4 regions of the Noviherbaspirillum sp. genome follow, and region 2 is predicted to be linked to each of the others. Evidence: predicted binding sites of a transcription regulator. Region 2 holds the regulator's gene; each other region holds the start of a gene.
The links. Region 2 encodes sigma-54, which starts transcription at its own class of promoters, with help from an activator protein. Its sites were predicted from a motif close to TGGCANGNAANCTGCTTT; they were not measured.
Positions count from the first base shown of each region.

Region 1: a site for sigma-54 is predicted at 3,604-3,621, ahead of V7080_RS10150 (CmpA/NrtA family ABC transporter substrate-binding protein). Genes of this name have one in related genera too.
Region 3: a site for sigma-54 is predicted at 4,159-4,176, ahead of V7080_RS10170 (nitrate/nitrite transporter). Genes of this name have one in related genera too.
Region 4: a site for sigma-54 is predicted at 3,531-3,548, ahead of V7080_RS09580 (PEP-CTERM sorting domain-containing protein). Genes of this name have one in related genera too.

Region 1 is NZ_DAIUCO010000068.1:450-6,178, forward strand. Features, by position in the region: gene ybaK (Cys-tRNA(Pro) deacylase) at 30-521, shown strand; gene plsY (glycerol-3-phosphate 1-O-acyltransferase PlsY) at 674-1,279, shown strand; gene V7080_RS10135 (cupin domain-containing protein) at 1,321-1,641, shown strand; gene tsaD (tRNA (adenosine(37)-N6)-threonylcarbamoyltransferase complex transferase subunit TsaD) at 1,661-2,689, opposite strand; gene V7080_RS10145 (ANTAR domain-containing response regulator) at 2,801-3,424, shown strand; gene V7080_RS10150 (CmpA/NrtA family ABC transporter substrate-binding protein) at 3,780-5,045, shown strand; gene ntrB (nitrate ABC transporter permease) at 5,067-5,729, shown strand, end outside.
Region 2 is NZ_DAIUCO010000106.1:9,334-15,062, forward strand. Features, by position in the region: gene V7080_RS13535 (enoyl-CoA hydratase/isomerase family protein) at 1-676, opposite strand, end outside; gene hpf (ribosome hibernation-promoting factor, HPF/YfiA family) at 822-1,169, opposite strand; gene V7080_RS13545 (RNA polymerase factor sigma-54) at 1,269-2,747, opposite strand; gene lptB (LPS export ABC transporter ATP-binding protein) at 2,764-3,504, opposite strand; gene lptA (lipopolysaccharide transport periplasmic protein LptA) at 3,506-4,057, opposite strand; gene lptC (LPS export ABC transporter periplasmic protein LptC) at 4,095-4,691, opposite strand; gene V7080_RS13565 (KdsC family phosphatase) at 4,688-5,215, opposite strand; gene V7080_RS13570 (KpsF/GutQ family sugar-phosphate isomerase) at 5,215-5,729, opposite strand, start outside.
Region 3 is NZ_DAIUCO010000068.1:9,047-14,775, reverse strand. Features, by position in the region: gene V7080_RS10185 (nitrate reductase) at 1-935, opposite strand, end outside; gene nirD (nitrite reductase small subunit NirD) at 932-1,285, opposite strand; gene nirB (nitrite reductase large subunit NirB) at 1,493-3,931, opposite strand; gene V7080_RS10170 (nitrate/nitrite transporter) at 4,224-5,438, shown strand; gene V7080_RS10165 (bifunctional protein-serine/threonine kinase/phosphatase) at 5,484-5,729, shown strand, end outside.
Region 4 is NZ_DAIUCO010000062.1:11,197-16,925, forward strand. Features, by position in the region: gene V7080_RS09565 (hypothetical protein) at 57-1,178, shown strand; gene V7080_RS09570 (hypothetical protein) at 1,200-1,703, shown strand; gene V7080_RS25390 (TonB family protein) at 1,723-2,190, shown strand; gene V7080_RS09575 (glutaredoxin family protein) at 2,437-3,093, shown strand; gene V7080_RS09580 (PEP-CTERM sorting domain-containing protein) at 3,586-4,215, shown strand; gene V7080_RS09585 (transporter substrate-binding domain-containing protein) at 4,387-5,208, opposite strand; gene V7080_RS09590 (ABC transporter permease) at 5,208-5,729, opposite strand, start outside.

The DNA.
Region 1 (5,729 bases), on a different contig from region 2:
GTGCACCACTTTCAATACGCATCATTTCCATGGCAAAGAAGGATCATGTCTCCGAAACCCCAGCGACCCAGTTCTTGCGTAAAAATGGGATCGCTTTTTCCGAACACCCTTATCAGTATGAAGAGCATGGCGGCACCGCCGTCTCCGCCCGTGAACTCGGCGTGGACGAACACCATGTCGTCAAGACACTGGTCATGCAGGACGAGTCCGCGAAGCCGCTGATCGTGCTGATGCACGGCGACCGCAAGGTGTCGACCAAAAACCTCGCCAGGCAAATCGGCTGCAAGAGCGTCGAACCCTGCAAGCCGGAAGTGGCGAACCGCCATTCAGGTTACCTGCTGGGCGGCACATCGCCATTCGGCACACGCAAGGCGATGCCGGTGTACGTCGAAGAGACCATCCTGGCATTGGACAAGATCTACATCAATGGCGGGCGACGCGGCTACCTGGTCGGCATCGATCCGAAATGCCTGGCGTCGGTACTGCCTGTAACAGCGGTGCACTGCGCGCTGGAAGAATAAGAGCGTCTATCAAAATGCCTCTGGCTGCGTTGCGTCTCCTCGTCATACGTCAGTACTGCCTGCGTCGACGCGCCTTGCCAGAGAGCGCGAAGCTGCCGCTTCGCTCATTTTGTTAGACGCTCTAAATACAAAGTACTTAAACAAGGGAGAGTATGAATACCGTCTTATTTACAATTGCCGCCTACCTGCTGGGTTCGGTTTCCTTCGCGGTGGTCGTCAGCAAACTATTCGGACTGGCGGATCCACGCACATACGGTTCGAAGAACCCTGGCGCGACCAACGTGCTGCGCAGCGGCAACAAGGCCGCCGCTGTGCTGACTCTGCTGGGGGACGGTTTCAAGGGGTGGCTTGCCGTCTGGCTCGCGTCGGAGTTCGGACCGCAATTTGGTGTCGACGATAGCGGCGTCGCGCTGGTATCGATCGCGGTCTTCATCGGCCATTTGTGGCCGGTGTTTTTCCGCTTCGAAGGCGGCAAGGGTGTCGCGACCGCGCTCGGCGTACTGCTCGGGCTGAACGGCTGGCTCGGACTGGCAACCTTGATCACCTGGCTGGTGATCGCCTACGCATTCCGCTATTCATCGCTGGCGGCACTCGTCGCGAGTGTCTTCGCGCCGTTTTACTACGGACTGCTGTTCGGCACCGACATCAAGCTGCTTGCCGTGCTGGCAATGAGCGGCTTGCTGATCTACCGGCACCGTCAGAATATCGCCAATCTGATGGCCGGCAAGGAAAGCAAGATCGGCAGCAAGAAGAAGTAATCCCTCAAGCCCAATCACGAAGCAAATCGACGGAGACAGCCATGTTGAAAAGTCACGCATTCGAACGCCAATGGTTACCGACCGACTACGAGGGCATCGAGCGTAGCGTCCTGCGCCTGAACGATGGCGGCGGCCGGACATCACTGGTGCGGCTGGCGGCCGGCAGCAGGTTTCCGCGGCATGCGCACATGGGCAGCGAGGAAGTGCTGGTCATCGAAGGGACGGTGGTGATCGGCGGCGCGACACTGGCGGCCGGCGACTACCTGTATACCGAAGCGGGCGAGGAGCACGACGTACAGGCGCTGGAAAACGCCGTCATTTACGTCGCCTCGCAGAAGCAGACGCCGATCGTCGAGAAATAGAAACGCGGCCGATGACAGGTTAGTTCGGACGTAGCTCGTGGAGCGGCCAGCGCGGCCTCACGTTGAAGGCGTAGTCGCGCCGCGCCGCTTCGGGATGCACCTGTAGCCGCATCGCCCCCGCGAAAGCGATCATCGCGCCGTTGTCGGTGCAGAATTCCAGCTCGGGATAAAACACCTCGAACCGCCGCTTGACCGCCGCGTCGTTGAGCGCGTCGCGTAACTGCCGGTTGGCGCCGACGCCGCCGGCGATCACCAGCCTTTTCAGGCCCGTCTGCTTCAGCGCCTTCAGGCACTTCGCCACCAGCACGTCGACGATGGCATCGACGAAGGCCCGCGCGACATTGGCCTTGTCCTGTTCGCAGATATTTGCAGTGTGATTCTTCACCACTGTCAGCACCGCCGTCTTCAGGCCGGAAAAGCTGAAGTTCAAATCCTTCGAATGCAGCATCGGCCGCGGCAAATCGTAGGCGCCGGGATCGCCGAACTCCGCGAGCCGCGAAATGGCCGGTCCGCCGGGATAGCCAAGGCCGAGGAGCTTGGCCGATTTGTCGAAGGCTTCGCCCGCCGCGTCGTCCAGCGTCTCGCCGAGCAATTCATACCGACCGACGCCGTCCACCCGCATGAGCTGGGTATGGCCGCCGGAAATCAGCAAGGCGACGAACGGGAAGGCCGGCGGTGTTTTTGACAGCAGCGGCGACAGCAGGTGTCCTTCCAGATGATGCACGCCGAGCACCGGCCGGTCGAGCGCCAGGCCCAGGCCGCAGGCGACCGATGCGCCGACCAGCAGGGCGCCGGCGAGGCCCGGTCCCTGGGTATAGGCAATCGCATCGATGGCGGAGCGTTCGATCGCACTTTCCCGCAGCACCTGTTCGAGCAGCGGGATGGTGCGCTGGATATGGTCGCGCGAGGCCAGTTCCGGAACGACGCCGCCGTATTCCTGATGCATCGCGATTTGCGAGTAAAGCGCATGGGCGAGCAGGCCGCGTTGCGTGTCATACAACGCAAGGCCGGTTTCATCGCAGGAGGATTCGACGCCGAGAACGATCATGTGGGAACAATGAAGAGGGGAAAGAGGTGGCAAGCTTTTTGCAGCGACCCGTCATTGTAAAGGAAAGCCCCGCAGGTCCGCACACCCTGCCATTTTTGAAACAAGCCCACCATGACCGACTCCATACAGCTGAAAATCATTGTCATTAACTCATTGGTCGCGCCCGAGGGCGCGGACCAGGCGGCGCAGGAACAGGCCGAGCGCGCCCGCGCCCTGCGCATCGGTCTGCTGGAAGGCGGCTACAACATCCTTGCGGCGTTGCCACCGGACGCCGACCTGGAGGAACAGATCACTCAGTTGCAGCCGGACCTAATCATCGTCGATGCGCAGTCGGATGCGGCATTGAAGAAGGTGGTGGCGGCAACCGCCGATGCGCGGCGGCCGATCGTCTGTTTTACCGAAGACGGCGACAAGGCGAAGATGCACGCAGCCATTGAGGCCGGCGTATCTGCCTACGTGGTGGCCGGCTTGTCGGCCGAGCGGGTGAAGGCGGTGCTCGATGTGGCCATGGCGCGGTTCGAAGTCGACCAGAAGCTGCGCGTGGAGCTCAGTGAAACCAAGGTGAAACTGGCCGAGCGCAAGGTGATCGAGCGTGCGAAAGGATTGCTGATGGAGCGGCACCATTGTTCGGAAGACGATGCTTACCGCAAGCTGCGGCGTCTTGCGATGGATAAGAACCTGAAGCTGTCGGAAGTGGCGCAACGCATGCTCGACGTTGCCGATCTTCTTATTTGAAAACGCCTTCCCGCTACCCCGATTCACACCTCGCGAACCAATCCCGCCGGAACGCGGCAGCACCAAACGCCGCGCCCTTTTTTGATGCGTTGCACAACCCCGGTGCACAACTTCCCCACTTTCATGATGAAACGCCCGCAAACAGCACGGGCGCCGTCGCTGCGACGCCGCGATACCGCTGGCACACCAATTGCAAATGAACAGGCAGTGCCAATGGCGGCGCGACGATCAGCAACACCGTCTTGACCAATGTCGGTCGAGGCATTTGGACAAAGGCGTCCGAGTCGGATGAGCTCAGCTCATGCCGTTCGGACGCCTTTTTTTTGCCCAGTGCGAATTAACTCATGAGGAAGTCATGACAACGAACGATACAAAAACCAATTTGACCCGCCGCAGCATTCTGAAGACGGGCGCGGCTGTCACCGCAGCAGGGGCATTCGGCGCATTGGCAACGCAGGGGGCGTGGGCCGCGGGGTCCGACAAGCCGGAAAAGGAAGAGGTCAAGGTCGGCTTCATTCCGCTGACCGATTGCGCGTCCGTGGTGATGGCGTCGGTGCTCGGTTTTGATAAGAAGTACGGGATCAAGATCGTGCCGACCAAGGAAGCATCCTGGCCCGGCGTGCGCGACAAGCTGGTCAATGGCGAGCTCGACGCGGCGCATGTGCTGTACGGCCTGGTCTACGGCGTTCACCTCGGCGTGAGCGGTCCGAAGAAGGATATGGCGATCCTGATGACGCTCAACAATAACGGCCAGGCGATCACGCTGTCGAAAAAGCTCGCCGACAAGGGCGCGGTGGACGGCCCGTCGCTGGCCAAGCTGATGCAGACCGACAAGCGCGAATACACCTTCGCACAGACGTTCCCGACCGGCACCCACGCGATGTGGCTGTATTACTGGCTCGCGTCCTACGGCATCGATCCGATGAAGGACGCGAAGATCATCACCGTGCCGCCGCCGCAGATGGTCGCCAATATGCGCATCGGGAACATGGACGGTTATTGCGTCGGCGAGCCATGGGGCCATCGCGCGATTGCCGACGGCATCGGCATCACCGGCGTGACCACGCAGGACATATGGAAGGACCATCCGGAGAAGGTGCTCGGCACCACGGCCGAATGGGTGAAGGCAAATCCGAATACGGCGCGCGCCATGACGGCCGCGATTCTGGAAGCGAGCAAGTGGATCGACGCCTCGCTGTCCAACAAGAACAAAATGGCGGAAACCATCGCCAACAAATCGTATGTCAATACATCGGTTGACGTGATCAACCAGCGCATTCTCGGCCGTTACCAGAACGGCCTGGGCAAGACCTGGGACGATCCCAACTACATGAAGTTCTATAACGACGGCGCCGTGAACTTCCCATACCTGTCCGACGGCATGTGGTTCCTCACCCAGCATCGCCGCTGGGGTCTGCTCAAGGATGACATCGACTACATGGCGGTGGCCAAATCGATCAACCGCATCGACATGTACAAGGAAGCGGCCACCATGGCGAGCGCCGGCGTGCCGAAGGATGTGATGCGCACGTCCAAGCTGGTGGACGGGGCGGTGTGGGACGGCAAGAATCCGAAGGCATATGCCGCTTCCTTCAAGATCAAGGCACAGGCCAACGCTTAATTTTTTCAGAATGGAGTCGTCATGAGTGCAGTAATGGACACGATGTTGAACAAGCCGGCGCCGTCGGCACCCTTGATCAGCGAATCGCCACCGAAGAAGGCGGACATCGAAGCCGCGACTACGGAAAGCCGTCGCCGGCGCGTGGTTGGCGCCGATGCGCCGCTGATCGGCGGCAGGAACGGCCAGGCGCGTGCGGCACTGCTTGCCGTGATTGCACCTGTTCTCGGCCTCGCCTTTCTCGTTCTGGTATGGGAAATCGTCGCCGCGAAGAACGCCGGCTTCCCGACACCGGCAGCCACCCTGCAGGCGGCGATCACGCTCTTTTCCGATCCGTTCTACCGCAACGGCCCGAATGACCAGGGTATCGGGTGGAATCTGCTGTCATCGCTGCAGCGGGTCGGCCTCGGTTTCGGCATGGCGGCAGCCGTCGGCATCCCGCTCGGCTTCATGATCGGCCGGTTCAAGTTCCTGTCGGCGATGTTCAACCCGATCATCAGCCTGCTCAAGCCGGTGTCGCCACTGGCATGGCTGCCGATCGGCCTGCTTGTTTTTAAAGCAGCCAATCCGGCCGCTATATGGGCGATTTTCATCTGCTCCATCTGGCCGATGATCATTAATACGGCAGTCGGCGTACAGCGCGTTCCACAAGACTATATGAATGTCGCCAGGGTGCTGAATCTATCG
Region 2 (5,729 bases):
CATGCGATGCATACGGTTCGGCAAATCGTGCGACGCTCTCCCGGACATCGCTCACAGCGGATGTCTCCAACAACTGCAAAAGCGCCCCAATCTGGTCCGCAGGGATGAATACATCGGCCAGATCTGCATGGATCGCGTCGGCTGCGCCGATTGTTTCTCCCGTTATGCCGAGATAAACACCGAGCCTGCCGGGAGTCCGCGAAAGGAAGAAGCTGCCGCCTACGTCCGGGAACAGGCCAATGTTCACTTCCGGCATGGCCATCTTCGTCCGTTCGGTGACGATACGCATCCGGTTGGCAGGGCCGGCTTGTGCGATCCCCATCCCGCCACCCATGACAATCCCGTCCATCAGCGCTATATACGGCTTGGGATAGTGATGAGTCAAATGATTCAATGCATATTCTTCGGTAAAAAAATCCTCGATCAGCATGCTGCCGGATTGCGGCGTCGCCTTGCCGGCATCAAAGAAAAAGCGGATGTCCCCACCTGCGCAGAACGCCTTCTCACTCGTGCTGCGCACGACCACCGCGGCGATGGCCGGGTCGTCGCGCCACGACAGCAATACCTGCGTGAAGGCGCGAACCATATCAAGGGACAGGGAATTGAGCGCCCTCGGCCGGTCAAGCGTGATAAAGCCGATGTTGTTCCGGACAGCGGAAATAATGTGAGCAGTCATGATGAGGGTGTTTTATGTAATTGCAGCTATTTTATCGGCACCGTCCCGATGCTGCAGTCGTCCTGCGGACATTTGCAAAGTGCGGCCGCAACAGGAAAAGGGCGCAACCCGTGCGCCCTTTTCCTGTTGCCGATTGCCGCCTGAATCAGGCCGCCGGCAAGTCTTCCGTCATGCGCTTGATCGCCTCATGCTGGTGGTCCTGCATCTTGCCCTTGTACTTCAATACCTGCCTATCCAGCTTGTCGATCAACGAATCGATTGCTGCATACAGATCTTCTGCAAAGCTTTCGACATGGATTACATTGCCTCTCACGCGCAGATTGACTTCAGCTCTTTGCCTTTTATCTTTTTCAGAGGGTTTTTCGACTCCCAGAATCACCGCAACATCGATGACATGATCGAAATGGCGGAGTACCCGATCCAGTTTGCTTGTTACGTACTGGCGAATGGCTGGAGTCAATTCGAGATGTTGTCCACTGATCATGAGATTCATACAGCACTCCTATGGATAGTGTCGCTGGCGGTTCGCAACGTGTCCGCGTAGAGGACTACGCCGGAACACAGCAACGGATGGCAACTACAAAGGAACAACCTAGAGAGATTTTCGCAGATTGACAGGGGGGATTTTCAACGCTTCACGGTACTTGGCGACGGTTCTCCGCGCAACGACCATACCTTGTTCCCCTAACATATCCGCGATCTTGCTATCTGAGAATGGATTCTTGGGGTCTTCAGCTCCTATCAATTGTTTGATGAGCGCTCGTATCGCTGTCGACGAGGCTTCACCCCCTGCTTCCGTCGCGACATGGCTGCCGAAAAAGTATTTGAGCTCGAACATGCCATGGGGGGTCAACATGTACTTCTGTGTTGTCACACGAGAAATGGTGCTCTCGTGTAAACCCAGTGTATCAGCAATTTCACGCAAGACAAGGGGCCGCATCGCTACCGCGCCGTGCGAAAAGAAGTTGCGCTGCCGGTCCACGATCGCTTGTGCGACGCGCAAGATCGTGTCGAAGCGTTGACGCATATTCTTGATCAGCCATTTGGCCTCCTGGAGCTGCGAAGTAAGTGACCCCTCACCTTTACTTTGCTTCAGGATATTGGCATACAGGGCATTGACCCGAAGACGCGGCATGACATCATGATTCAACATGACCTGCCAGCCGTTCTTGGTCTTTTTGACAATGACATCCGGGACCACGAAGTCCGACGTATCGGAGGCGAACGCCGCACCGGGGTGCGGATTGCATTGCTTGATGATCGTCTGTGCCTCACGCAGATCTTCGTCGTCGCAATCCAGGATTTTCTTGAGCTTGTTGAAGTCGCGCTGGGCGAACAGCGTCAGATGTTCTTCGACGATCGTCAAAGCCCGGCGGCGCGTCACCAGCGGCACCTTCGGAAAGCGCCGGATCTGGATTGCCAGGCATTCCGATGGCGTGCGTGCGCCGACGCCCGCCGGATCGAAACTTTGCAGCATCTTCAGCGCCACCGACAATTCTTCAATCTCGATCCCGAGTTCTTCCGGCAGTCGCGCATGAATTTCTTCCAGCGGTTCTTCCAGGTAGCCGTTGTCGTTGAGCGCGTCAATCATCAACTCAAGCAGCGCGCGATCCCGCATTTCCCTTACCGATACCCGCATCTGTTCGAGCAGATGTTCGCGCAAGGTGGTTTCGTGCGCTTCCAGCTGGGGCCGCGCATCATCGTCCTCCGGCGCTTTCGAGGTGCGCGCCACATCGTCGAAGCTCCATTCCGCTTCGCCTGCAGCAGGCGTGTCCGCTCCATCGCCGCCTTCGAAGGGCCGGTCGGTGTCCTCACCGGCAGCCGATCCGGCATCGTTGGGTACGGGTGTATCCGGTTGGGTGCCCTGGGGGCTGATTGCACCGTCGGCCAGCAGGCGGATGGAATGATCCAGCGGATCATCGACGCGCTCGAGCATCGGGTTGTCCGACAAAATCTGCTCCAGCTCCTGATGCAGTTCAAGCGTCGACAATTGCAGCAGCCGGATCGATTGCTGCAGCTGGGGCGTCAGCGCCAGATGTTGGGAAATACGGAGTTGAAGGGTTTGTTTCATAGCAGCCGTGCTTCCATTACATGCGGAAGTGTTCTCCCAAATAAACGCGGCGTACCGATTCATCCGCGATGATGTCGTCCGGGCGGCCGCTGGCAAGCACAGCGCCCTGGTTGATGATGTAGGCACGATCACAGATGCCCAGTGTCTCCCGGACGTTGTGGTCCGTGATCAGCACGCCGATTCCGCGTTCCTTCAGGAAGCGCACGATCCGCTGGATCTCGATGACCGCGATCGGGTCGACGCCTGCGAAGGGCTCATCAAGCAGCACGAATCGCGGGTTCGTCGCCAGCGCACGCGCAATCTCGACGCGGCGGCGCTCGCCGCCCGACAGCGACAGCGCCTGGTTTTCCCGCAGCTTTTCGATCTGCAACTCGGCCAGCAATGTATTCAGTCGCTTCTCGATCGCCTGCCGCGACAACGGCTTGCCATTGTCCCGCTGCAGCTCCAGCACGGCGCGAATATTGTCTTCCACCGTCAGCTTGCGGAAGACCGATGCCTCCTGCGGCAGGTAGGACAGGCCCAGCACAGCGCGCCGATGAATCGGCAGGCGCGATATCGCGACGCCATTCAGATCGATCTCACCGGCATCGGAAGGAACGAGGCCGACGATCATGTAGAACGACGTCGTCTTGCCTGCGCCGTTGGGGCCGAGCAGTCCGACCACTTCGCCGCTTTCCACCTGCAGTGATACGTCACGCACCACTTGCCGGGTTCCGTAACTTTTCTGCAATCCGCGAACGACCAGGGTGCTTGCCATGTCACTGACCCTTGGATTCGGTGCGCGGCTGAATCACCGCCCTGATACGCCCGCTACCGTTCTTGGCGTTGCCTGCCGGTGCATTGTTGACGGTAAAAAACTCTGCCCGGCTATCGTAGGAAATGAATTCACCTTCGACTTCATCCGTCGGCTTGTTGCCTTCCAGGCGGCGAATTTTTGCGTTTGAAAACAACTTGACCACTTCTGCCTTGCCATCGTATTCGATGCGTTCGGCTTGACCTTCAACCCACAGATTCGGGCCGCCGTCACGTTTCTGGCGGAACGTCGCTACGCCGCCGGCGGGCGCAAGCAATGTTGCATATTGATAGCCTGCCGGGTCTTGCGTGACGACCAGTTTGCCTGCCTTCATGATCATGGTGCCCCTGGTCAGGACGACGTTGCCGCTGAAGGTATTGATCTGCTTGACGTCGTCATACGCCATTCGATCCGCTTCAACCTTGGTCGGCTGTTCCGAGTCGGCTTTCTCGGCATGGGCAGGAGGATTTACGCCCACGCAAAGCATCCAGACGGACAGGAGCAAAAAACGTTTCATGAAAAGAGTCTTTCTTAATGCCTCAATGTATACCGGTCTATCGTGCCGGGGCTTGATACGTGCCATGGACATTGCTCGAAAGCTGAAACTCGCGTGTCGCGTTATTGGCAATCATGCCCACGCCCGTCAGTCTTGATTGCCCCACGGTGATATCAACCGGTTTGTGCGTCTTGATCACGTCGTCGTCGGGCAATACAAGCAGATATTCCGACTCGGCATGCATCCGTTCCCCCGTCGGCGACGCAGGCCGATCCATCCGGACATTATCGTAAAGATGCACTTCGCTAACGTCACTCACGACCCGTGCGCGGTCCGCCCGCAACGTGATCGGCGGCTCTTCGCCCTGCCGCAGATTATTGACCACCGGCTTGACGATGTCATAGGAATCGTCCACCGGGTTATGCGTCATCCTTTCGCCCGCCATGTGATATTGCACGCCGCCGTCCTTGGACATTTTTACGTAATTGAATTTTTCCACGTAAAAATCAGGTTCGGTGCGCGTCACATTGGGTATATCTTCGCTGGCGGAGCGCCGCATGACTTCAAGCAGCCAAAAACTGCCGAGCGCCAATGCAATCATCGGCGCCATGATGACGAACAGGCGAAACCGCCTTGTCGAACGCGCTTCGTTCATTTCAGGTACGGCGCCAGCGCCGCCTCGTAATTTCCCTGCGCCTTCAGGATCAGGTCGCACAATTCCCGTGCCGCGCCGCGCCCGCCGAAAGCCTCGGTCACATAGTGCACGCGTGAACGCACCTCGATATGCCCGTTCGGAACGCTGGCTGCGAAGCCGACACGTGTCAGTATCGGCAGGTCGATGACATCGTCGCCGACGAAGCCGGTTTCATCCTCCGTGCAACCGGTATCCGCCAGCAGTTGCTTGAACGCCGCGTACTTGTCATGCACGCCCTGGTAAAGATGATGGATCCCGAGATCGGTCGCACGGCGCGCAACGATGTCCGACTTGCGGGCGCTGATGATTGCCGTCGCCACGCCGGATTGCTGGAGAAGCTTGATGCCATGCCCGTCAAGCACATTGAAGGTTTTGATTGCCTCGCCATCCGGTCCGTAATGGAGGCTGCCGTCGGTCAGAATGCCGTCAACATCGAAGATCATCAGTCGTACACCGGCTGCCCGGGCAACCAACTGGTCATTCATCAGATCACCTTGGCGCGGGTAAGGTCATGGATATGCAATGCCCCGACCAGCTTTCCGTTGACATCCGCGACCAGCAGCTGATTGATGCGGAATTGCTCCATGATCTCGACGGCTTCAACCGCAAGCTGGTCCGGGCCGATGGTGCGCGGATTGGCATGCATCACATCGGCGATCACGAGCTTCGTGAAATCCTGTACCTGTCCGATCAATCGCCGCAGATCGCCGTCGGTGAAAATACCGATGGCGCGATAGTCCTGGTCCACCACGGCAGTCATCGCCATGCCTTTCTGGGTGATTTCAAACAAGGCATCCGACAGCGACACGTCGGCCGTGACGGAGGGAATCGCGTTGCCGCTGCGCATGACGTCGCGAACATGGGTCAGCAGGCGCCGGCCCAGTGCGCCACCGGGATGGGAGCGTGCGAAGTCTTCTTCCTGGAAGCCGCGCGCATCCAGCAGCGCTACCGCCAGGGCGTCGCCAAGGGCCAGCGTGGCGGTCGTGCTCGCGGTAGGCG
Region 3 (5,729 bases), on a different contig from region 2:
GCCGTGCCGGACGACGACTGGTTCAGCCCCTGGCAGTACAGGGACAGCGACGCCGTCGACTCGCCGAACCAGCGCGCCGCACGGATGAGATCCTGCTCGTCGATGCCGCACACACCGGCGACGTACGCCGGCGTGTATTCACGCAAGGTGCGTTTCAATTCCGCGAATCCCTCGGTATGCGCATCGATATAGGTGGTGTCGATCAGGTCTTCCCATAGGCAAATGTGCAGCATGCCGTTGAAGAGCGCCACGTCGGTGCCGGGCAGTATCGGCAGGAACAGGTCGGCTTCGCGGGCGGTGTCGGTGCGTCGGGGGTCAGCGACGATGACCTTCAGGCGCGGGTTGTTCTTCTTCGCGTCCTCGATGCGGCGGTACAGGATGGGGTGCGCATAGGCCGTGTTGGAACCGGCGATGAAAATGACCTGTGCATGATCGATGTCCTCATAGCACGCCGGCGGCGCATCGGCGCCCAGTGTCTGCTTGTAGCCGGCCACCGCGCTCGACATGCAGAGGCGCGAATTGGTGTCGATATTGTTGGTACCGATCAGGCCCTTGGATAATTTGTTGAACGCGTAGTAATCCTCGGTCAGGAGCTGGCCTGATATATAGAACGCGACGCTGTCCGGCCCGTGCGCCGCGATGGTTTCGGCGAAGCGATGGGCGAGATAGTCCATCGTCGCATCCCAGGATGACTTTTCCCGGCGGTCGGCACGGTTAAAACGCATTTCCGGATACAGCGCCCGCGCCTGCTGCTGCAGCGCGGGTTTTGCGGTGAGGTGCAGGGTGCTGCCTTTCGTGCACAGGCGGCCGAAATTGGCGGGATGGTCAGGGTCGCCGCGGACACCGATCACTTTCTCGCCATCGCTTTGCACGATCACGCCGCATCCGACACCGCAATAACAACAGGTCGCCTTGGTGTCGCGCAATGAAGTCATGCGGTTTCAGCCTCGGACGACGTGACGTTCAATTCCTGCAGGTCGAGATACACAAGCCCGTCCTCCACCTTGACGCTGAATGTCTGCGTGCATCCTTCGTCCGGCGCGGTCGCGCAACCGGAGTCGAGCTGGATGTTCCAGTTGTGCAGCGGACAGGCGACCCGTTCGCCGAAGACAATGCCCTGGGACAGAGGGCCGCCCCTGTGCGGACAACGATCGAGGAGAGCGAAGATCTTGTCTTCGCCATTGCGGAAAATCGCCACATTGGGCTGCTTCGCCCGGTGAACGACCCGCGCGCCGAGCACGGGGATATCTGCGACGTTGCAGATGGCTTTCCATTGTTGGGACATGGGGTTCCTTGGTGTTGGGTTTGAACTTTAAGAGGGTGGCAAAATCGGTGTCGACGCAACTGAGCGCGGTCTGCTCCTTCCCCCTCTCAGGGGGAAGGTTGGGATGGGGGTGGTGAGGTCGAGCAATCGCATGCGTTGGCCCGACCTCACCACCCCCACCCTAACCCTCCTCCTGAAAGGAGGAGGGGACCGGCCGGTGGTTATTTGTTACACCGACAACGGCTCGAACTGCCGCGTATCCACCAGCGCCTTCTCCTTCTCGTGCCATGGGTCCGGTTCGCCGTCGAGCGAAAACAGCAGCCGTTCATACAGGGCCTTCCGGTTGGCCTCGTCTTCCAGCACCTTCTTCTTGACGTAATCCAGTCCCACCCGCGCCAGGTAATGCACGGTGCGCTCCAGGTACCAGCCCTCCTCGCGGTACAGCTGCAGGAAGGCGCCGGAGTATTCCAGCACTTCCTCGTGGGTCTTGAGCTTGACGAAGAAATGCGCAACTTCCGTCTTGATGCCGCCGTTGCCGCCGACATAGATTTCCCATCCCGAATCGACGCCGATCACGCCCACATCCTTGATGCCGGATTCCGCGCAGTTGCGCGGGCAACCCGATACGGCGATCTTCACCTTGTGCGGCGCGTACATCTTCCACAGCGCGCGTTCGAGCTGCTGTCCCATCAGAGTCGAATCCTGGGTGCCGAAACGGCACCATTCCGAGCCGACGCAGGTCTTCACCGTGCGCAGGGCTTTCGCATACGCATGGCCGCACGGCATGTCGAGATCCTTCCAGACCGATTGCAGATCTTCCTTCTTCACACCCAGCAGATCGATGCGCTGGCCGCCGGTGACCTTCACCGTCGGGATGCCGTACTTGTCCACCACGTCGGCGATGCGGCGCAGATCCTTTGCGGTGGTTTCACCGCCCCACATGCGCGGGATCACCGAATACGTGCCGTCCTTCTGGATGTTGGCATGGGCACGTTCGTTGATGAAGCGCGATTGCGGATCGTCCTTTGCCTCATGCGGCCAGGTCGACAACAGGTAATAGTTGATCGCCGGCCGGCAGGTTGCACAGCCATTCGGCGTGCGCCAATCCATGAATTGCATGGTGCCAGCGATCGTCAGCAGCTTGTTGGCCTTGATCGCATCGCGCACGTTCTGGTGCGTATGGTCGGTGCAGCCACATAGCGGCTTGACCTTGCTGGAACTCGAATAGTCGCCGCCGGCGGTGAACATGATGATCTGTTCCACCAGGCCGGTGCAGGAGCCACAGGAGGCCGACGCCTTGGTTTGCTTGCGCACGTCTTCCAGCGTGAACAGGCCTTTTTCCTTGATCGCCTTGACGATGCTGCCCTTGCAGACGCCGTTGCAGCCGCAGACTTCGGCGGTGTCCGGCATCGCGGCGGCCTTGGTGAATCCTTCATGGCCCACGTCGCCGGGACGGCCGGTATTGGCCTCGCCGAACATCAGCGTGTCGCGGATCTCCGCCACATTCTTGGCTTCGCGCAGCAGCTGGAAATACCAGGAGCCGTCGACCGTGTCGCCGTAGAGGCAGGCGCCCACCAGCTTGTCGTCCTTGAGAACCAGTTTCTTGTACACGCCGCCGATCGGGTCGGACAGCACGATTTCCTCCGTTCCCTCCCCGCCCATGAATTCGCCGGCGGAGAACAGGTCGATGCCGGTGACCTTCAGCTTGGTCGAGGTGACCGAACCCTGGTAGCGGCCGATGCCGAAATTCGCGAGATGGTTCGCGCATACCTTGGCCATCTCGAACAGCGGCGCAACCAGCCCGTAGGCAGTGCCGCGATGATTGACGCATTCACCGACGGCGTAAATTCGCGGGTCGTAGGTCTGCATCGTGTCGTTGACGACGATGCCGCGGTTGCAGTACAGCCCGGCGGATTCGGCCAGCGTGGTATTGGGCCGGATGCCGACCGCCATCACCACCAGTTGCGCCGGCACTTCAAGTCCGTCGGTGAAGCGGATCGCCTTCACCCGCCCGTTTTCATCGCCGACCAGTTCCTGGGTATTCTTCTCCAGCAGAAATTTCAGGCCGCGGTCTTCCAGCGATTTCTGCAGCATCTTGCCGGCGACCGGATCGAGCTGACGTTCCATCAGCCAGTTGGGCAGATGTACGACGGTGACATCCATGCCGCGCAGCTTCAGTCCGTTGGCGGCTTCCAGCCCGAGCAGGCCGCCGCCAATCACCACCGCATGGGTATGCACCTGCGCGGCGTCGATCATCGCGTTGGTGTCATGGATATCGCGGTAGGAAATCACGCCCTGCAGGTCCTTTCCCGGCACCGGCAGCATGAAGGGATTGGAGCCCGTGGCCAGCAGCAGGCGGTCATACTCGGCGGTGGTGCCGTCTTCCGCGATGACCATGCGCTTGACGCGGTCGATCCGTGTGATTTTCTTTCCGAGATGGAGCTGGATGTTGTTTGCCGCATACCAGTCGACATCATTGAGCATGATGTCCTTGACGGTCTGTTCGCCGGCGAGCACCGGGGACAGCAGGATGCGGTTGTAATTGGCATACGGCTCGGCGCCGAATACCGTGATGTCGTAGATATCGGGGGCAATCTTCTGCAATTCTTCCAGTGTGCGCACCCCGGCCATGCCGTTCCCCACCATGACCAGTTTCAGCTTCTTCATTAAAGCTCCCTCACCTTTCAGCTTCGCCATTGAAGCGATAAACAATTCGTGAACAGTCATAAGCAAGAGGAGTGCCATTTGCCGCACCTTCTCCGCAGCGTCCGCAAGCACCATGATGTGACGCAATCCGCACCGCACAGGTGCAACTTCGCAGTTCGATCCGGTGCAATCCACATTGCGGTGCATGCCGCACTGGCAAAGGCAGTACGGCACGCACGGAAAGTGAGTGGCATAGCACTTGCATCGTGCAGGCCCACTCATCACATTCACACTATTGGATCAAAGGCATCGAATGCAAAAGACCTCATTCTGGAAAGCCGGCCATACGCCGACGTTGCTGGCATCGTTTTTCTATTTCGATCTCAGCTTCATGGTCTGGGTGATCCTGGGTCCGCTCGCTGTTCAGATATCGACCGACATCGGCCTCACACCTGCCCAGAAAGGATTGATGGTGGCGACGCCGCTGCTGGCCGGCGCACTGCTGCGTATCGTCATGGGCGTGCTGGTCGACCACCTCAAGCCGAAGAAAGCCGGACTGATCGGACAGTTGGTCGTCATCGCCGGCCTCACCTGGGCATGGCTCGGCCAGTTGGCGAGTTATCAAAGCCTGCTGTTCCTCGGCGTGCTGCTCGGCGTTGCCGGTGCGGCGTTTGCCGTCGCCCTGCCGCTGGCATCGCGCTGGTATCCGCCCGAGCACCAGGGGACGGCGCTCGGCATCGCCGGCGCAGGCAATTCCGGCACCGCCTTCGCCGCATTGTTCGCACCTGCGCTGGCCATTGCATTCGGCTGGCAGAACGTGTTCGGCCTGTGCCTGATCCCGCTTGGTATCGCGCTGCTGGTCTATATGGTGTTCGCGAAGGATGCGCCGTCCGCGCCGCCGCCAAAATCCCTTGTCGAGTACCTGCATGTACTGAGGGACAAGGACGCGTGGTGGTTCATGTTCTTCTACAGCGTCACCTTCGGCGGCTTCTCAGGGCTTGCCTCCTCATTGACGATTTACTTCAACAGCCAGTACGGCCTGTCGCCGGTCACGGCGGGTTATTTCACCGCCGCCTGCGTATTCGCCGGTTCGCTGGTGCGCCCGCTCGGCGGCCGGATCGCCGACCGCATAGGCGGCATCAAGACCTTGTCGGTGATGTATGTTCTTGCAGCGACATTCTTGTTCATTGCGAGTTTCGGCCTGCAATCGGCGACCGCAGCCGTCATCGTGTTCGTCCTGGCAATGCTTGCCCTGGGAACGGGTAACGGTGCCGTCTTTCAATTGGTGCCCCAGCGATTCCGCAAGGAAATCGGCGTGATGACCGGGCTGGTGGGAATGGCAGGCGGCATCGGCGGTTTTTATCTTGCGTCCAGTCTCGGTTATTCGAAGCAGCTCACAGGCAACTATCAGCTCGGGCTGGTGTTGTTCGCTTCACTGGCAGTCGCTGCACTGCTCGGTCTGTCGGTCGTCAAGGGGCGCTGGCGCACGACATGGGGCAGCGCGGCGATGACATCCGCAAAAATTTAAGGCGGGGCGATAGAATCGGTTGTCGTCAACCGAAAGCAATTTCTCATGCCGCTTACCATTGCCGCCGGCCATGCCACGCTCGCCGGCCCCCGCGAACGCAACGAAGACTTTGTCGGCATGGTCACGCCGGACCAGCCGGAACTCTCCACCAAGGGCCTGATCGCCGCCATCGCCGATGGCGTTTCGGGTAACGACGGCGGCCGCGAGGCGGCGGAGTACACGGTGCGCGGCCTGCTCGCCGACTACTATGCGACGCCCGACACCTGGCCGGTTACCCAGGCGCTTGATCGC
Region 4 (5,729 bases), on a different contig from region 2:
ATCAATCGACAGTGACATCTGCGCTGCCGACCATCTCAAACTTTAGCTGCCCAACTATGCTCAAGATACTTCGTTCTATTTTCGGTGGCGACCGTAAGGGCACAGAAGAATTTGCACTGAATTCCGAGGCTCAGGTACTTCCGTCTGAATTGCGCTTGCCCGAGAAGGACCAGTGCTTTCCGTTTGCAGATCACGTGAAGTTTCATCTGAATCTTCCATTGGTTGACTGGGATGCCGTTCACGCATGGATAGAAAACCTTGATACTGAAGATGTGCAGGCAAAGGCCTGGACAATGGCTGAGCATGCCTGGCTAACTCATCTTCAAGCTGCTCTCGGAAATCGCTATCACTTGATTCACTCCGATACTGCAATCCTGTTATCACCCCTTGAAAAGAATGTTGCGAACGCCACAATTGAGTTTATGGGTCGGACCTTGAAGCGGGTTATTAAGGTGTTGGATGGTATTGCTGATGTTTCTCCGTGGGGAAAGGACATTCTTATTGTTTTCGAGAATGAGGATCAATACTACGACTATGTGTCCTATTACTATCCTGAGGACGGAGAGTTTGCGTTCAGCGGCGGTATGTTTATCTCTGCAGGGTGCTCTCACTTCGTAACAGTGCAATCGGACTTGCGAACCGTGGAACCAGTCATTGCGCATGAAATGACCCATGCATGCCTTTCCCATTTACCTATTCCCCTTTGGTTGAATGAAGGATTGGCTGTCAATACCGAACATCGACTGACCGGCAAACCTGCCAGCCTCTATTCGCCACAGGAGATGCGGGCAAAGCACTTGGCATTTTGGGATGCTGAAAAAGTGCAGGAATTCTGGTTCGGCAAGTCCTTCTCAAGGACAGATGACGGCAACATGCTTTCATACGACCTTGCCAGAATACTAGTGGAAACGTTCTCCAAAGACTGGGCTAGCTTCAAACAGTTTGTGATTGAAGCAAAATGGCAAGATGGTGGTGCCGAGGCAGCCCGACTATATTTAGGCGGTAGTCTTGGAGACTATGTGTCTTCTCTACTCGAAAAAACCAGTTCTGCAGAATTTGAGCCGGCTCTCGAAGAGTCGGAAAATCCATCAACCGCTGCAGCATGCGCTACCTCGTCGATGGACCGGGCCCAGCAACAACAAGCTACCGCTTTGCGGCAGTTGTTGAGTCTCCGTTAGATTTACATAAAGACGCACATTATGCGTATCTGGATTGCTTCGATCTCCGCAGTACTTGTCCAGCCAGTAGTGTTCATGGCTCGCATTGCACCGGCTTTTGCAGCATCTGAGTCTTTAAATGGTCTGGGTTTTGTTTTATTGATGGTTATGGCAGTAGGCGCGGCCGCTGTATTATTTTTGGGAATTCCGGCGTTTGTTTTGCTTCATAAATATCAACGGGATAGTTGGGTGTCATTGGGCATTCTCGGATTTTTGCTTGCTGCTCTGCCAGTTGCGGTGTTTTCATGGCCTCGGCGGATGGAGGGTTATTCGGCGGGCGGGACCTGGCACGGTCGATATGTAAAAATGTATGTTGATGGAACACCAACCGATTACGCTTGGCTTGCGTACCTCGAAAACATTGCATATTTCGGTCTGCATGGTCTGATCGGGGCTCTTGTTTTCTATGCGGTCTGGCGCAAGTTGGGCGGCTCTCACATTTCAATCGATTCCGACAGCTACGCCGTGGGTCATCCCAAACTTTAAGTGCCCTTCCTTACCCCTTATGCTCAACTTCCGACATCAGTTCCTCGTCATTGCTGCTCTCGGCGTATGCGCCTTAACCCTGGCGCAAGACATTTCTCCGAGTCCGCCATCTCGCCCGATAGGTTCTCCAATCAATGGTTGCCTTGCGCTTACCTATCCGATCATCGCACGGAAGGACGAAGCGGAAGGTGCCACGCATGTTTCTCTAACGGTTCTACCGTCAGGTGCGGTTACTGACGTCACCGTATCGAAGGCAAGTGGCGCTAGCCGGGCGCACCAGGCGCTGGACAAAGCGGCCGTCAAAGCGATTTCCGGATGTGTTTATGCTGAAACTCCTGGCTTCAGCGCAAGGACGGGGATACTACAAATAGTGTGGCAATTGGAGCCAGCTGTCACAAACAGCAGTAATAGCGACCACGAGCCTCAATCATCGAGCGAGCGCAAGTCTGGGGGCGAGCCACCTGGGGCCGCTCATCCCGGACGCTGACCGTTCCGGCTGTGATTTCTTGGAGGGTTTTCTAGCTTGTATGGAGGTAGTCGATGATTGGCTCTAACGCGGCGCGGAACACCGTCGCTTCGCATTAGTAAGCTCGACGTGAGACCGCGCACAAATCCCGTTTAAGATAAAGCACGTTACGAAGCATTTTTATTCCAAAGACCATGAAAATGCCTGGACTGATAATGTTGCGCTTTTTCGCACAACCTCGTTAGAGGTGACGAGAGCAAATCCATCATGAAAAAATTCATACTCCTGGCGTTACTGGTCTTCACCGGCTACAAGCTTCACCAGAATGGCTATTCCTTCACCTCCGCCAAGGGAGCCTTCGACAAGGACGGCAGGCCGATGGTGGTGCTGTTCAACGGTCCCGGCTGTGCCGAGCATTGCGAAGCCATCCGTGCAGTTTTGAAAAGCCGCGGTGCCAATTTCGAGGAAATCAGCGTGGCTGGGGACGATGGTGCGCCGGTCAAGAACAAGTACGGCGTCAGCCAGTTTCCCACGACGCTGATCGGCAAGCGGGAGATCGTGGGAGCCGACATTATGCAGATCACGGCCACGCTGGCGGAAACCTTTGGCAAGGATATGCTGACGCGGATGGAGAGCATGGCCATGGACAATCACTTCGACGACGGTGGACGCGCCAAGGTGGTGATGTATGCGACCAGCTGGTGCGGCTACTGCAAGCAGCAGCGCGAGTATTTTGCGGATAACGGCATTGCCTATGAAGAGATCGACGTGGAAGAGTCGAGCTCGAATCAGCTGATGTACAGCGCGCTGAAGGGAACCGGCTATCCGTTGACCTATGTCGGCTACCGGCGTTTTTCAGGGTATAAGGAAGGCGACATCAAGTCGGCGGTCAACGAATTGGCGAAAGCCGGCCCGAGGCGATGACGAGCGGGCGGTTGAACGAATGTTGAATCAGGACAAGCGTATCACTGCGACGGAATACTGGCTGTGAGGTGTCGGGAAGGGCCGTTTTTCGCTGCCGTGTCGATAACATTCAAAGAAGGCGCCGTTGCCATTCAAGCTTTTATGCGTGAGCAGCCTCGTCCTCCAGGTCATCTCAGCGGGCTACCTGCGGCGTCAGCCAAACTTCAAGATTAGCTAACAACACCGGGTGGGCTCTCGGCTAATCTTTCCATCTTGTCCGACCTTCTTCTCTTCGTTGAGTTCGGTTGGCAGGCAATCGGCAATCCAGCTTGGATGTGCTACTGACGCTTCATGTCATCAAACGACGTGTTAGTGCAAAGCCGGCTATCTGTCGGATTTCTTTACATTCCGATCGTCGAACCTATTTAATCTCTTTGAAAATCATGCTGTTATATCCTTGGCACAACATTTGCTGTCGTACAACGCAATTCACTTCATACCAAGGATTACCGAATGATCAAAATCAAAAAGTTGCTCGCGAGCATTGCAATTCTCGGCGCCACCATAGGACAGGCGCATGCAAGCATTGTATTTTCCTTTTTCGAATCTGGCAGCGATGTAGTAATGCAGTCTTTCGGCGTCCTGAACACGGCCAATTTGGTAAGCGTTTCGGTATCTGGCTGGGGTGGGACTGGCGTTGAAACAAACACCCCGCCGCAGTCGGACATCATGGGCGACACTTCCATGGGCGGTGTGAATGCAGCGTTTGGCTTCCATGCTGGTACCGACCTCAGCCCATGGATCGGTACCATGTTCACTAATAGCAACTTCAACTGGTCATCGAGCGGCACGACCCAATTTACGACTTACTACCTTTCAGGCGGAGTGCGTACGCCCGGCATCGGCATATCCACTTCCGATCTGGTTGGGAATTTATGGACACCCAATGTGTCGTGGACCGCAGCTGGCACATTCGCGAGCCTTGGTCTGACGCCTGGTATTTATACCGTTTCGGATGCTCTGACCAACGAGTCCATCTCGATTCAGATCGGAACTGCGCGAGTTCCGGAGCCCGGTACCATCGCCCTTTTGGGATTGGGCCTTGCTGGCTTTGCTTTATCGCGGTGTAAAAAGAAAGCCTGACAAGCGCATTATTTTGAAGAAGAAGCACAAAAAGAAGCGGGGCATAAGCTCCGCTTCTTTTTTGTCGGTGATGTTACGCACTGACTTGGTCAAGTCTCGCCCATACCGTTCAGAACGAACGCTTAAGATTGAATAATCATGCCTTGATTGTCGATGCGTGATCCAATGCACTCAATGACAATCCGGCACATCCTGATCCAGATAAATCTCAAACGCAATGCTGCGTGCCGCCTTGGTGATGTGTTGATTTAAATATCGGCTGCTGCGCCATTCCGCAGTGACCTGCCTGAGGAACGTTTCGGTGCGTGTGTCGCCGGCTGGCACGGCGAAGACCAGCGTATGACGCGGACCAGTCGGCAGGCGGGCGGAGAACTTCTTCCATTCCGGCAGCTTCAGCATTTCTTCCAGCAATACATCGTCATGGACCGCCGCATCGCAGGTGCCGATGCGCAGGTTCAGCAAGGCGTCGGTGGGTGATTTGTAGACCTGCTCGATGGCGCCGTATTTCGATGCGATGGTGCCGACGTAGCGCCCGCCTTCGGCGACGCAGACCTTGCGGTCCTTCAGGTGTTCCCAGGTTTTGATGGTGGTGTCGGTGCGCATGATGGCCATCGGGCCGGCGCGGTAACCGGTCGGCACGGCGATGGCGTTGCGCAGTGGGTTGGCATCGGTGACGATGGCCAGCGCGATGTCGGCCTTTCCCGCTGGCGTGAATGGCGTTGCGGCATTCGGGTCGGCGCGGACGGTAGTGAGCGGCAGGTTGAGGCGTTTGGCGGCGTCGTCCGCCAGCGCGGTGTCGATGGCTTCGGGGGTGCGGAACTTGGTGCCGGCCTTGTACTCGGGCACGACATGGTCGACAGCGGCGACCAGCTTGCCGCGCTGCCTGGCGCGGTCCAGCGCGCTGTCCGCGGTGGCGGCCGTGCACGCGCTTCCGAACAGTGCCGCAAGGACAGCTGCGGCAATGCGGGACGCATGTGTCGACACGGTATGCATCACACGTACTGGTAGCGCAGCACCCGGTGCTTGAGGTTTTCCAGCAGGAGCTGGTCGATCAGCGGCGCGAGGATGGCGATGGCGAGGATGCTGGTCATCACGCCGACCATGTCGGCGGTTTCGCCGGCGTAGCTGAGGCTGCGGCCCAGGCCCTTTCCGAAACCGATCAGCATCTCGCAGGAGATGAGCGCCCGCCATGCATTGCCGAATGCAAGCTGGGCGCCGGTGATCAGCTCGGGCATGACTGCCGGCAGGTAGACCCGGCGCAGCATGTCCCAGCGCGACGCGCCCATGACGCGCGCCGCCGACACATGCACATGCTGCACGTTTTCGGTGGCGTTCATGACCGACAGCGCGGCGGGGAAGAAGGCCGCGACAGCCACGACCACGATGATCGGCAGGCTGCCGAATCCCATCAGGATCAGGAACAGCGGCACCCAGGCGATCGACGGGATCGATTGCAGGATGATGATGGCCGACTTGAGGACTTCACGGAAGAAGAACAGCACCGCGCCGATCAG